3 regions of the Leptothrix cholodnii SP-6 genome follow, and region 1 is predicted to be linked to each of the others. Evidence: predicted binding sites of a transcription regulator. Region 1 holds the regulator's gene; each other region holds the start of a gene.
What was found. The regulator sigma-54, encoded in region 1, starts transcription at its own class of promoters, with help from an activator protein. The targets are predictions, from matches to a motif close to TGGCANGNAANCTGCTTT.
Positions count from the first base shown of each region.

Region 2: the regulator sigma-54 is predicted to act here: its motif matches at 3,374-3,391, upstream of LCHO_RS09065 (PQQ-dependent methanol/ethanol family dehydrogenase).
Region 3: the regulator sigma-54 is predicted to act here: its motif matches at 3,142-3,159, upstream of LCHO_RS13245 (ammonium transporter).

Region 1 is NC_010524.1:4,734,423-4,739,305, forward strand. It holds gene LCHO_RS21025 (membrane protein) at 1-42, opposite strand, end outside; gene LCHO_RS21030 (2-hydroxychromene-2-carboxylate isomerase) at 188-793, shown strand; gene LCHO_RS21035 (hypothetical protein) at 815-1,093, opposite strand; gene LCHO_RS21040 (RNA polymerase factor sigma-54) at 1,374-2,984, opposite strand; gene lptB (LPS export ABC transporter ATP-binding protein) at 3,004-3,780, opposite strand; gene lptA (lipopolysaccharide transport periplasmic protein LptA) at 3,807-4,442, opposite strand; gene LCHO_RS21055 (thiol:disulfide interchange protein DsbA/DsbL) at 4,585-4,883, opposite strand, start outside.
Region 2 is NC_010524.1:1,957,610-1,962,492, reverse strand. It holds gene LCHO_RS09085 (ABC transporter substrate-binding protein) at 1-336, opposite strand, end outside; gene LCHO_RS23360 (ATP-binding cassette domain-containing protein) at 327-1,046, opposite strand; gene LCHO_RS23355 (ABC transporter permease) at 1,043-1,759, opposite strand; gene moeA (molybdopterin molybdotransferase MoeA) at 1,934-3,226, shown strand; gene LCHO_RS09065 (PQQ-dependent methanol/ethanol family dehydrogenase) at 3,459-4,883, shown strand, end outside.
Region 3 is NC_010524.1:2,907,383-2,912,265, forward strand. It holds gene LCHO_RS13240 (TonB-dependent receptor plug domain-containing protein) at 1-1,709, shown strand, start outside; gene LCHO_RS13245 (ammonium transporter) at 1,716-2,930, opposite strand; gene LCHO_RS13250 (DEAD/DEAH box helicase) at 3,347-4,786, shown strand; gene LCHO_RS13255 (GNAT family N-acetyltransferase) at 4,830-4,883, opposite strand, start outside.

The sequences.
Region 1 (4,883 bases):
CAGGCAGGCAAGGGCTATCGACAGATCGAGCATGCCGCACATGCTAGGCGCAGGCCCGCCGTCCAGCATGATCGCGGTCAAGCTGGCCGGGCGACTGCGCGCGTGGCCACCACCCGCTGTGGCGCAGCCGCCGAAACCGGGGCTGTGCCGGATGGACGCGAGGCGAGCGCGCACTTAAGGTGACAGGATGAACCGCCCCGCCGCCATCGACTTCTATTTCGACTTTTCGTCGCCCTACTCCTACATCGCCTCCGAGTGGATCAACGCCCTGGCCGCACGCCACGGCCGCCCGGTGCGCTGGCACGCCATCCTGCTGGGGGTGACGTTCCAGGCCGCCGAGCTGCGCAGCCCCGTGTCCTATCCACTCAAGCGTGAGTACTCACTGCGAGACTTCGCCCGATCGGCGCGGATGGAAGGGGTGCCGTACGTGATGCCTTCGCCCTTCCCGATCCCGACCCAGAACGCGGCTCGGCTGTTCTGGTGGCTCGACGCCACCGATCCGGCGCGCGCCACCGACTGGGCCCGTGCCGGTCTGCGGGCGTTTTTCACCCGCGGCGTCGATCTGAGCAACATGAGCGCGCTGACCGGCCTGGCGGCCGAGTTCGGCATCCCGGCCGAACAGGCCGCGCAGGTGTGCGCCGACCCGATCTGGAAGGACAAGCTGCGGCGTGAAAACGATGCGGCGATCGCCGCGGGGGTGTTCGGCGCGCCGTTCTTCATCGTCGACGGCGAACCCTTCTGGGGCAACGACCGCAAGTCGCAGATCGACCGCTGGCTGAGCGGCGACCGCTGAACGGCCGGCCCGCAATCGCGCTCAGGGGCGCGGCTGCGCGAACGCGGCGCGGTCGCCGGCGTCGGTGTAACGGGTGATCTGCTGGCTGCGCTGGCGCTGCGTGTCCTCGTCGCTGGCACGCCGGAACTGCTCGCCCAGCCGGGCCAGTTCGTCGCTGCCGCAGGAGCGGCACAGGCTCAGCACCGCGCGGGCGTATTCGGCCGGGCCCAGCATCAGCGCGATGTCGACGTCTTCGCCGAGTTCGTGCAGCACGAGATCGTGGATGCGGATCGCGATCCGCAGTCGGGTTGTGTCGTTCATGGCCATGTTTGCTCCCATGCCATGGTCCATGCAGATGACGTGCCGCCCGATCCGTGAAAACACGCAAAATTGAACCCAAACGTGTCCGTTTTGGGGGTTCGGGATCGAATCCGAGGGTATGTCCGGAGCGGCCTGGCCACTGCACGAACCGCGGCACGCTCGAGCCGGCAGATGGTCTCCGACGGTACCGCGCGCGGACATCGCCGACGCGCACCGCGACGTGACAGGATGGCTCAGGGCGGCACACCGACTGCACCGCGCAGGTGCAGTGATCGTCGGCTCAGATGTCCTTGCGCAGGTTCGCCGGTGCGATCTTGAGCGCCTCGCGGTACTTGGCCACCGTGCGGCGCGCCACCTGGATGCCCTGCTCTTCGAGCATGGTGCTCAGCTGGCTGTCCGACAGCGGTTTCTTGGGGTCCTCGGCCGCCACGAACTGCTTGATCAGCGCCCGCACCGCGGTGCTCGACGCGTTGCCGCCGGCATCGGTGTTGAGCGAGCTGCCGAAGAAGTACTTGAGCTCGAAGGTGCCGAACGGCGTGTTCATGTACTTGGCCGTCGTCACGCGCGAGATGGTCGACTCGTGCAGCCCCAGCTCGTCGGCGATCTCGCGCAGCACCAGCGGCTTCATGGCGATCTCGCCGTGCGTGAAGAAGCCCTTCTGGCGCTCGACGATGGCCTGCGAGACACGCTGGATGGTGTCGAAGCGCTGCAGGATGTTCTTGACGAACCAGCGCGCCTCCTGCAGCCGCGACGACAGCATCGCGCCACCGTCACCGCCGCCATTCGTGGCACCGCCGCGCTGGCTGCGGTGCTGGCGCAGCACCTGGGCGTACATGTCGTTGATGCGCAGCTTGGGCATGACGTCGGGGTTGAGCACCACCCGCCAGCCACGCCCGGCCTTCTGCACGATCACGTCGGGCACGACGATGTTGGCCTCGGCGCGGGCAAAGCGCCGCCCCGGCTTGGGCTCGAGCGCGACGATCAGCGTCTGCGCCTCGCGGATCAGCGCCTCGTCGGCGGCCACGGCGGTGACGAGCTTCTTGATGTCGCGCCGCGCCAGCAGGTCGAGGTGGTGCTGGCAGATGCGGATGGCGGCGGCCTGCGCCGGGCTCGGGTCGAGCTCGCGCAGCTGCAGCACCAGGCACTCGGGCAGGTCGCGCGCGCCGACGCCGGTCGGCTCCAGGCTCTGCAGCCAGCCGAGCGCACAGCGCAGGCGGTCGATCAGCTCCTCGCGCATCGTCGCGGCCTCGACCGGGTCGATCGCGTCGCCGGTCACGACCGCACCGGCCTCGATGCCGAAGGCCAGCCGTTCGGCGATCTCCTCGAGCGTGTCGGCCAGGTAGCCGTCCTCGTTGAGCGAGTCGATCAGCGACTCGACCAGCAGCATGTCCTCGCCGGCCAGGCGCATGCCCAGCAGCTGGCCGCGCAGGTGATCGGGCAGGCTGGGCGTGAAGGTGGAGCGCTCGCTCCAGTCGCTGTCGTCGTCCTCGTTGGCGCCGTTGCGCGCCGCGGGGGTGTCCGACAGGCTGTTGAAGTCCTCGCGGTCGTGGCCGCTGTCCCAGTCTTCGCGCGACTCGCCGGCACCGAAGTCGAGCTGCTCGACGCTCACCGGCTCGGGGTCGCCGACGCCGGCTTCGTGGGCCGCATCGGCGGCACCGGTGTCGGCGTCGTAGCGGGACTCTTCCTGGGTCGGGGCGCTGCGCTCCTGGATGACCTGGCTCTCGGGCGTGGGGCTGTCTTCTTCGGCCTCGAGGAAGGGGTTCTGTTCGAGCATCTGCTCGACTTCCTGATGCAGCTCGAGGGTCGACAGTTGCAGCAACCGGATCGACTGCTGCAACTGGGGCGTCAGCGCCAGATGCTGCGAAAGACGGACCTGCAGGGATGGTTTCACGGGTTGCCGGCCTTCTTGATTACATGCGGAAATGTTCGCCGAGGTAGACCTTGCGGACGTCCGGGTTCTCGACGATCGCCGCGGGCGTGCCTTCGGCCAGCACCCGGCCTTCGCTGATGATGTAGGCGCGGTCGCAGATGCCCAGCGTCTCGCGCACGTTGTGGTCGGTGATCAGCACGCCGATGCCACGCGCCTTGAGGAAACCGATGATGCGCTGGATCTCGAGCACCGCGATCGGGTCGACGCCGGCAAACGGCTCGTCGAGCAGGATGAAGCGCGGCTGCGTGGCCAGCGCACGGGCGATCTCGACGCGTCGGCGCTCACCGCCCGACAGCGCCGGCGCGGGCGATTCGCGCAGCTTCTCGATCGACAGGTCGGCCAGCAGGCCGTCGAGCATCTGCTCGATGCGCTGCGCGCTGTAGCGGCGGCCTTCGGCGTCCTGCTGCAGTTCGAGCACGGCGCGGATGTTCTCCTCGACCGTCAGGCGCCGGAAGATCGACGCCTCCTGCGGCAGGTACGACAGCCCCATGCGGGCGCGCTGGTGGATCGGCAGGCGCTGCACCGGCGCGCCGTCGATGCGGATCTGTCCGGCATCGGCGCGCACCAGGCCGACCAGCATGTAGAAGCTGGTGGTCTTGCCCGCGCCGTTGGGGCCCAGCAGGCCGACCACCTCGCCGCTGTTGACGGCCAGGTGGATGTCCTTGACCACCTTGCGCGCGCCGTAGCTCTTTTCGAGGCCGTCGGCTTCGAGCCGGCTCGACGCGCCGTTGCGGCCCGCCCGGGCCGGCTGCGCCAGCTTCTCGTTCGCCGGGCCGGGCGAGTTCAACGCTTGACTCCCGCCGCGTCGGCCGGGCGCGGCGTGACGATGCCGCGCACCCGCCCGCCGCTGCTGCCGTCGGCCGCACCACCCTGGATCTCGATCGCGTCGCGGCCGTGGTCGTAGACGATGGTCTGGCCGCTGATCTGGTCGGCCAGCACGCCGGCGCGCAGCAGACGCACCTGCGCCTGCTGGCTGAATCGCACGGTCTGGCTGACGGTGTCGTATTCGATGCGCCGGGCCTGGCCCTCGATGACTTCATCGAGGCCGTCGCGCTTCTGCCTGAACGTGGCGGGCTGCGCCTCGCTGCCCGATGCCACCGCCAGCTGGCCGGCGGGCGTCTCGCGCAACTCGATCTGGTCGGCCTTCAGGATCAGCGTGCCGCGGGTGATCTCGACGCCGCCGGTCAGCAGCTGCAGCTTGCGCTTGCCGTCGATCTTGAGCTGGCCGGCATTGAACTCCAGCGGCAGATCCCGGTCGGCCCGTTCGGCCTGGGCCGTCACGGCCAGCGCCGACAACAGCAGGGCGACCGCCCAGCCTGCCGCACCGCGCCGGCCAGCCCGATCGACGCCCGGCTCTCGCGCGGCGACGCACGACGCATCAGACGCGGCAGGGGACAGGACTGAAAACTGTGTGTTCATGGCGGCATGGATATTGCAGGAATTCTACCTGCATCCTGCAGCCAGAGCCTAGTGCCCGGGCCCGCAGTGACAACGGCCCGGAACCTGTCCAGGCCGGTCTGGCGCCCGATCAGCCCCGGGACATGGCCCGGGGCGAGCGACATCAGGCGCCCTTGCGCACCCGTGCCACCAGCTGATCGGTCAGGGCCAGCGCGCGCAGGCCGCCTTCGAGCTCGGGCGTGTTGTCGCCACCGGCCAGCGCCGGCGAGGTGTAGTAGCGGCCGTGGATGCCGAGCGCCGGCACGCCGTCGATCTTGTAGGCCTCGGCCAGCTGCTTGCCCTGGCGCACCTTGGCCTGCATGCCGAACGAGTTGTACATCTCGACGAACTTGGCGCGGTCGGCGCCGTTCTTCTCGACGAAAGCGAAGATGTCCTCCGGCCGGTCGAGCCGCTGGCGCAGCT
Region 2 (4,883 bases), 2.1 Mb from region 1:
GACCGGGTAGCGCCTGACGCCCCAGCCGTCGGCGACGAACTTCTCCTCGGCCGCCTGGTCGTGCACGAACACCACGTCGGCATCGCCGCGCCGGCCCATGTCGAGCGCCTGGCCGGTGCCCAGCGCGACGACGCGGGCGTCGATGCCGGTGGCCGCCTTGAACTGCGGCAGCAGCTGGCCGAACAGCCCGGACTGCTCGGTGGAGGTGGTGGACGCCACCACGATGAACTTCTCCTGTGCCTGCGACAGCGTGGCGGCACAGATCAGGGCCCCCACCGCGCAGGCCATCAGCGTGCGGCGCGAGCGCAGGATCATTCGAATCGGCTTCAGGTCCATGGCAGTTCACCTTTCAGGAATTGAGCCGCCGCATGCGGCAGCGGGTCGTGGAAAAAACGCTCGACCGGCAGGTCGACCACGACGTGGCCGGCCTCGAGGTACAGCACCCGCGTCGCCAGGCGCTTGACCTGGCCGAGGTTGTGCGTGCTCATCACCAGCGTCATGCCGTCGGCGCCGAAGGCATCGATCAGCGACTCGACCTCGCGCTTGGCACTGGGGTCGAGGCTGGCGGTGGGCTCGTCGAGAAACAGGATGTCGGGCCGCATGGCCCAGGCCCGCGCCATCGCCAGGCGCTGCTGCTGGCCACCCGACAGCGCTCGCGCCGCACGCTCGCCCACGCCCTGCAGGCCGACGCGCTCGAGCGCCTGCGCGGCGCGCTCGCCACGCTGCGCGCGCGGCACCTTCGCCAGCCAGAGCGCCAGCAGCAGGTTGCTGCGTGCCGACAGATGCAGCAGATAGGGCCGCTGGAACAGCATCGCCATCAGCGCCGGGCGGCCGTCGGTGTCCTCGAGGGCATGCACCTCGCGCCGGCCGTGGCCGGCGACCAGGCCGTGCAGCAGACGCAGCAAGGTGGTCTTGCCCGAGCCGTTGGCGCCCACCAGCGCGACCCGCTCGCCGCGGTTGATCTGCAGCGTGACGTCGCGCAGCGCCCGCACCGCGCCGAAATCCACGCCGGCCTGCGCCAGGCTGATCAGGGCTTCGCCGCTCACATCAGCCCCTGTCCCGGCGCCGCGGCGCCGCGCGGCTGCATCCAGCCGATCAGCAGGTTGATGACGCCGACCACACCCAGCAGCAGCAGGCCCAGCGCCAGCGCCAGCGGCAGGTCGCCCTTGCTGGTCTCGAGCGCGATGGCGGTGGTCATCACGCGGGTGAAGCCGTCGATGTTGCCGCCCACGATCATCACCGCGCCGACCTCGGCGACCGCACGGCCAAACGCCGTGAGCAGGATCGTCAGCACCGCCAGCCGCTCGTGTACCAGCACCAGCAGCGCCGACAGCAAGGGGCCGGCGCCCATCGAGCGCAGCTGGTCGCCGCCATCGGCCAGGCCGTCGATGACGAGGCGGCGGGTCAGCGCGGCGATCAGCGGCACCACCAGGATGCTCTGCGCGATCACCATCGCGGTGGGCGTGAACAGGATGCCCCACGACCCCAGCGGCCCCGAGCGCGACAGCAGCAGGTAGACCATCAGGCCGACCACCACCGACGGCAGCGCCAGCAGCGTGTTGAGCAGCCAGACCGCCAGGCCGTGGCCCGGAAACCGCGCCACCGCCAGCCACGCCCCGAGCCACAGCCCGGACAGCGCGCCCGTCAGACAGGCCGCGCCGCTGACCCGCAGCGACAGGCCGACGATGCGCAGCACGTCGGCATCGCCACTGGAAATCAGATCGACGGCCAGGCCGAGGCTGGCGGCCACCGTGCTCATGAGCGGATTGCGACAGTTGTTACGGGAGTCATGCGGGGCGCGATTCTGCGTGGTCGATCAAGGCGTGGCGATATGTCGTCGTGTGCATATAGAAACGACGTTCCGGGCTGGCCGGTCGCCGCAGCCGCCGTGGCTATGATTCCCGGCATCCTTGTGCTTCGACCGGCCCCTCCCATGCCCGAACTCGGCCCCTCCCCCCTGATTGCCGGCGACACCCACCTGAGCGTGGCCGACGCCCGCTCGGCCATCGCCGCGGCGATCCGCCCGATCACCCGGACGCAGACCGTGCCGCTGATGCAGGCGCTCGGCCGCGTGCTGGCCGCCGACGTGATCTCGCCGATCGACGTGCCCGCGCACGACAACTCGGCGATGGACGGCTACGCGCTGCACGGCGCCGACCTGCCGGCAGCCGGCAGCGTGCGGCTGCGCGTGGTCGGCACCGTGCACGCCGGCGACGTGCCGACGCTGCAGGCGCAGGCCGGCGAGTGCGTGCGCATCATGACCGGCGCGGTGATGCCGGCCGGGCTCGACTCGGTGGTGCCGCAGGAGCTCTGCCGCCGCACGACGGACGGCGAGCACGCCGTGATCGAGATCGACGCCGGCGTACTGCGCCCGGGCGAGAACCGGCGTTTTCGCGGCGAGGACCTGGCGCAGGGCCGCCCCGCCGTGCAGGCCGGGCGGGTGCTGCGGCCGGCCGACATCGGCCTGATCGCCTCGCTCGGCGTGGCCGAGGTGACGGTGTTCAGGCGCCTGCGGGTGGCGGTGTTCTCCACCGGCAACGAATTGCGCGACCTGGGCGAGCCGCTGCCCGCCGGCTGCATCCACGACAGCAACCGCTACAGCCTGATGAGCGCGCTGCAGCGCCTGGGTGTCGAGGTGATCGACCTCGGCCTGGTGCGCGACGACCCGGCCGCGCTCGAGGCCACGCTGCATCAGGCGGTGGCGCAGGCCGACGCCGTGATCACCAGCGGCGGCGTCAGCGTGGGCGATGCCGACTACACCCGCGGCCTGCTGGCCCGACTCGGCGAGGTGGCGTTCTGGAAGGTGGCGATGCGCCCGGGCCGGCCGTTCGCGTTCGGCCCGCTGCGCCGCGACGGCGCCACCGACCCGGCGCCGAGCTGGCTGTTCGCCCTGCCCGGCAACCCGGTCGCCAGCCTCGTCACCTACTACGCCTTCGTGCGCGAGGCGCTGCTGACGCTCGGCGGCGCCAGCGCCGAGCCGCTGCCGGTGCTGCAGGCGCGCTGCGCCACCGCCATCCGCAAGCGGCCGGGCCGCACGGAGTTCCAGCGCGGCCGGGTCCACCGCGACGCCGACGGCGGCTGGTCGGTGCGCCTGACCGGCTCGCAGGGCGCGGGCATCCTGCGCAGCATGTGCGAGGCCAACGCGCTGGTCGTGCTGGGCCACGAGCAGGGCCCGGTGGCGGCCGGCGACCGGGTCGACGTCTGGCTGTTCGACGGCTTGGTGTGACCCCTGATGACGCGTGACACGGCCTGGAACGCCATCGCACCGCAGCATTTGCCGACTGTTTGACGCTGGAGCAGTTTTCGGGGTTCTCCCTGAGCGCAGACAAGCGCAAACACCGGGCTCGAGATCATTTTTGCGGTGATTCCTGCTTGGCACGCTTGCTGCAGTCTGAGGTGACTGAACGGTGGCGGACGTCCGCCGTTGGAACAACCCCACCTCAACGAGGAGACCCCCCATGCGTTTGAAGATGCTCAGCTTGCTGGTGACCGCCAGTCTGGCCACGATGGCCGCCCAAGCCGCCACCCCCGCCGTGACCGACAAGATGATCGAGAACGACGCCAAGTCCACCGGCGACGTGCTCTCGTGGGGCATGGGCACCCAGGGCCAGCGCTATTCGCCGCTCAAGCAGATCAACACCAGCACCGTCGCCAAGCTGGTGCCGGCCTGGAGCTTCTCGTTCGGTGGTGAAAAGCAGCGCGGCCAGGAATCGCAGCCGGTCATCCACAACGGCAAGATGTTCGTCACGGGTTCGTACTCGCGGATCTTCGCGCTCGACGCCAAGACCGGCGCCAAGCTCTGGAAGTACGAGCACCGCCTGCCCGACGGCATCATGCCCTGCTGCGACGTGATCAACCGCGGCGCCGCGCTGTATGACAACCTCGTGATCTTCATGACGCTCGATGCCCAGATCGTCGCGCTGAACCAGGACACCGGCGAAGTGGTCTGGAAGGAAAAGATCGACAACTACGCCGACGGCTACTCGGCCTCGGCCGCGCCGCTGATCGCCGAAGGCCTGCTGCTGACCGGCGTCTCCGGTGGCGAGTTCGGCGTGGTCGGCCGCGTCGAAGCGCGCGATCCCAAGACCGGCGCGCTGGTCTGGACCCGCCCGACGGTCGAAGGCCACATGGGCTACAAGTACGACAAGGACGGCAACAAGACCGAGAACGGCATCTCCGGCACCACCGGCAAGAGCTGGCCGGGCGACCTCTGGAAGACCGGCGGCGCCGCCACCTGGCTGGGTGGCAGCTACGACTCGCGCACCGGCCTGGCCTACTTCGGCACCGGCAACCCGGCACCCTGGAACAGCCACCTGCGCAAGGGCGACAACCTGTTCAGCTGCTCGACGCTGGCCATCGACGTCAAGACCGGCCAGATCAAGTGGCACTACCAGACCACGCCGAACGACGGCTGGGACTTCGACGGCGTCAACGAACTCATCACGTACGACGACGGCGGCAAGGTCCTCGGCGGCAAGGCCGACCGCAACGGCTTCTTCTATGTGCTCGATGCCAAGAGCGGCAAGCTGGAAAACGCCTTCCCCTTCGTCAAGAAGATCACCTGGGCCACCGGCATCGACCTGAAGACCGGCCGTCCGAACTTCGTGCCGGAAAACCGTCCGGGCGATCCGACCGCCAGCGCCGACGGCAAGAAGGGCACCTCGACCTTCGCCGCACCGTCGTTCCTGGGTGGCAAGAACCAGATGCCGATGGCCTACAGCCCGGACACCAAGCTGTTCTACGTGCCCGCCAACGAATGGGGCATGGAGATCTGGAACGAGCCGATCACCTACAAGAAGGGCGGCGCCTACCTGGGCGCGGGCTTCACGATCAAGACGCTCAACGACGGCCCCATCGGCGCGATGCGCGCGATCGACCCGAAG
Region 3 (4,883 bases), 1.8 Mb from region 1:
CGGCGACGCTGAACCGCGCCAATCAGGACGGCGCCTTCAGCTACAACCTCAACGGCCAGATCTCGCACGGCGACCGCGAAAGCGAATCGCTGCGGCGCACGCTCGAAACCAGCACGCCCGACGCCGGCGGCGCCGAAACCACCACGCTCGACCAGACCGACACCAGCTTCAGCCGCGACCGCCGCAACAGCGTGCACCTGGGCGGGCGGCTGCAATGGCGGTTGAGCCCGACCGACACGCTGGCGCTGACGCCGTTCGCGATCGTCTCCAACAACCAGGGCCACGCCAGCAGCCTGCGCACGCAGGCGGTGCCGGGCAGCGCGCCCGACTTCGATCGCAGCAGCGGCGCATCCACCAGCCAGTACCGGCTGGCGCGCCTGAACGGCCAGTGGCAGGGCCGCTTCGAGGGCGGCGCCCGGCTGGAGCTGCGCGCCGGCAGCAGCGCGTGGATGTTCGACAGCGACAGCGAGCGGCGCGAGTTCAGCGCCGGCAGCCAGAACCGCCTTCAGCAGGATCGCTCCGAGATCCGCGAACAGTGGTGGAGCACCGGCGGCAAGTACACCCGCAACCTGGCCGGCGAGCACCAGCTCGCCACCGGCTGGGAGGCCGATTGGGGCCGCCGAGACGACACCCGCGTCAGCCTGCAGACGCTGCCCGGCACGGCCACCACCTCGCTGCTGGCCGACTTCGGCGACAACCTGCGGGCCCACACAGTGCGCACCGCCGTCTGGGCGCAGGACGAGTGGGATCTGAGCGGCCAGTGGGCGCTGCACGGCGGCCTGCGCTGGGAAGGCATCGGCACCCGCAGCGACGCGCCGGACGCGCCGGTGCGCAACCACAGCCAGGTGCTGAGCCCGCTGCTGCACGCGATCTACCGCATCGAAGAGGGCGGGCGCGACCAGATCCGCGCCAGCCTGACACGCAGCTACCGCGCGCCGACGCTGCAGAACCTGGCCGCGCGGCCGTCGATCAACAGCACCTTCCCGGCCACCGGCGCCAATCAGCCGACCAGCCCCGACCGCGCCGGCAACCCGGATCTCAAGCCCGAACTGGCCACCGGCCTGGACGTGGCGTACGAGCATTACCTGGGCGGCGGCGGCGTGCTGAGCGCGGGCGTCTTCCACCGCCGCATCAACCAGCTGATCCGCAACCAGACCGCGCTCGAGACGGTCAGCTGGTCGAGCGTGCCGCGCCACGTGTCGCGGCCGCAGAACATCGGCCGCGCCAGCACCAGCGGCATCGAGCTCGAAGCCAAGCTGCGCCTCGACGAGTGGCGCGACGGCGCCGCGCCGGTCGACCTGCGCGGCAACCTGGCGCTGTTCCAGTCACGGGTCGACGGCATCGTCGGCCCCGACAACCGGCTCGACCAGCAGCCCGGCTGGACCGCCAACCTCGGCGCCGACTACCGCCTGCGCAGCTGGCCGCTGACGCTGGGCGGCAACCTGGCGCTGACACCCGGCTATGCGGTGCAGCAGAGCAACGCCCAGCGCTTCGAACAGGACGCCAAACGGGTGCTCGACGCTTACCTGCTGTGGCGCATGAGCCCGGCGACGCAGCTGCGCTTCACGGCCAGCAACCTCGTGGCGCGCGACTTCCACAACATCAGCACCGTCGTCGGCAGCGACGGCAGCAACACCCTGCGGCAGACCGCGCTGAGCACCGATCCGAGCCTGACGGTGTGGGGCCTGCGGCTCGAGATGAAGCTTTGAGCCGCCTCACCAGCTGACGTCGCGATCGGGCGTGGCGCCGATCTTGTGGATCGAGATGTCGGCGCCGTCGAACTCTTCTTCCTGCGTCAGGCGCAGGCTGGTGAACAGGCGGATCGCGCCGTAGACGGCCAAGCCGCCCGCAAACGCCCAGATCACCGCCAGCAGCGTGCCGATCGACTGGCTGGCCAGGCTGACCCCGCCGATGCCGCCCAGCGCCTGCTGGCCGAAGATGCCGCAGGCGATGCCGCCCCAGGCGCCGCACAGGCCGTGCAGCGGCCAGACGCCGAGCACGTCGTCGATCTTCCAGCGGTTCTGGGTCAGGGTGAACAGGCTGACGAAGATCGCCCCGGCCACGCCGCCGACCACCAACGCGCCGGCCGGGTGCATCAGGTCGGAGCCCGCACACACCGCCACCAGCCCGGCGAGCGGGCCGTTGTAGGCGAAGCCCGGGTCGTTCTTGCCCATCAGCACCGCCACCAGCGTGCCGCCGACCATCGCCATCAGCGAGTTGACGGCCACCAGGCCGGAGATCTTGTCGAGCGTCTGCGCGCTCATCACGTTGAAGCCGAACCAGCCCACCGCCAGCACCCAGGCACCCAGCGCCAGGAACGGGATGCTCGACGGCGGATGGGCGCTGATCTGCTGGCGCCCGGCGCCGTCCTTGCGGTATCGACCGGTGCGCGCACCCAGCAGCAGCACGGCGGCCAGGCCGATCCAGCCGCCCACCGCGTGCACCACCACGCTGCCGGCGAAGTCATGGAACTCGGCGCCGAAGGTCGATTTCAGCCAGGCCTGCAGGCCGAACTGCTGATTCCAGACGGCCCCTTCGGACAGCGGATAGATCAGCCCGACGATCACCGCGGTGGCGATCAGCTGCGGGCCGAAGCGCGCGCGCTCGGCGATGCCACCCGACACGATCGCGGGGATCGCCGCCGCAAACGTCAGCAGGAAGAAGAACTTGACCAGCTCGTAGCCATTCTTGGCCGCCAGCGCCTCAGCGCCGGTGAAGAAACTCACGCCGTAGGCCACGCTGTAGCCGACGAAGAAGTAGGCGATGGTCGAGACCGCGAAGTCGACCAGGATCTTGACCAGCGCGTTGACCTGGTTCTTCTTGCGCACCGTGCCCAGTTCCAGAAACGCAAAGCCGGCGTGCATGGCCAGCACCATGATGGCGCCCAGCAGGATGAACAGCGCGTCAGCGCCTTGTTTGTATGAGTCCATGACGAGGAGAGAGAAGGGATGAAAGGATCTCGAGGCCTCGAGCACGCACCGATGCGGCACAAAGCGCACCACTTAAGCAATTCACATACCCATTCAGGTGCACGCTTGCCGGCATGGAATCGGGAGTCAGTGCACCAACCATGCACGCAAGCACATCCGCTGCGCACGAATTGAGTGCTTTTGATCCAACTTGGTGCCAATCTGGATGGCCTTTGCAGATTTCGGGTAAACCCGCGAACTGAAAGAGGCCGCAGCGCCGCCGGACACTACAATGCGCCCCGGCATGCCTGCACCAGTCAGGGCATGACAGTCATTCCTGACTCCCCGCCTCTTCCGATGGGGCCTGAGACTGGCGCTCCCGCAAGGGGAGGCTGCAGGCCAGATCGCCCCGCCCAGAGCGGGAAGCTCCCAACTCCATGACCTTTGACGACCTGGGCCTGGCCCAGCCGATCCTTCGTGCCGTGCACGAAGAAGGCTATTCGATCCCCACCCCGATTCAGGCGCAAGCCATCCCCGCCGTGCTCGCCGGCGGTGACCTGCTGGCCGGCGCACAGACCGGCACCGGCAAGACCGCCGGTTTCACGCTGCCGCTGCTGCACAAGCTCGCCGCGGGCGAGCCGGTCAAGAACCGCAACGGCCGCCCGGCGATCCGCGCGCTGATCCTCACCCCCACGCGCGAACTCGCCGCCCAGGTCGAAGAAAGCGTGCGCACCTACGGCAAGTACCTGCAGCTCACCAGCATGGTGATCTTCGGCGGCGTCGGCATGGGCCCGCAGGTCGACCGGCTGCGCAAGGGCGTCGACATCCTGGTGGCCACGCCCGGGCGCCTGCTGGACCACCACCAGCAAGGCACCATCGACCTCAGCCAGGTGCAGTTCTTCGTGCTCGACGAAGCCGACCGCATGCTCGACATGGGCTTCGTGCACGACATCAAGAAGGTGCTGGCCATCATCCCGGCCAAGAAGCAGAGCCTGCTGTTCTCGGCCACCTTCAGCGACGAGATCAAGGCGCTGGCCGACCGGCTGCTCAACAAGCCGCAGGTGATCGAGGTGGCGCGCCGCAACACCACCGCCGAGACCATCGCCCAGCGCGTCATCAAGGTCGGCCGCGAGAACAAGAAGGACCTGCTGGCCCACCTGATCAAGAGCCAGAACTGGCACCAGGTGCTGGTGTTCACGCGCATGAAGCACGGCGCCAACCGGCTGTGCGAGTTCCTGAACAAGAACGACATCAGCGCGATGGCGATCCACGGCAACAAGAGCCAGGGTGCACGCACCAAGGCCCTGGCCGAGTTCAAGACCGGTGACCTGACGGTGCTGGTGGCGACCGACATCGCCGCGCGCGGCATCGACATCGACATGCTGCCGCACGTCATCAACTACGAGCTGCCCAACGTGCCGGAAGACTACGTGCACCGCATCGGCCGCACCGGCCGCGCCGGCGCGCAGGGCGAGGCGCTGTCGCTGGTGTGCGTCGACGAAGAAGGCTTCCTGGCCGACATCGAGAAGCTCATCAAGCGCAGCATCGCGCGCGAGGTGGTGGCCGGTTTCGAGCCCGATCCGGGCGAGCGTGCCGAGCCGATCCAGGTGGGTCGCCGCACGCTCAACGGTGCTCCGCGTGGTGCACACCGCCCGTCGGGCAACGGTGCGCCGAAGCCGACCCATCGTGGTGGCAACTCGTCGGCACCGCGTTCGAGCGCCGGACATGCCTCGGGAAATGGCAATCACTCGGCACATGCCCGTCCGGCTGGCCAGCAACCGCGCTCCGGTCAGCCCAACGGCGCCGGTCGCAGCAGCCAGGGCACGGCACAACCGGGTGCGCTGAACCGCACGCCGCCGCGCTCACGCAACGGCTGATCGCCCGATCCGTGCCCGGAACGTCCGGGCAGCCCGCGCAGCTTCAGCCGGCGCGGGCGCTGCTGCCAAGCCAGGCGCCGTAGAGCGCGCGCATCGC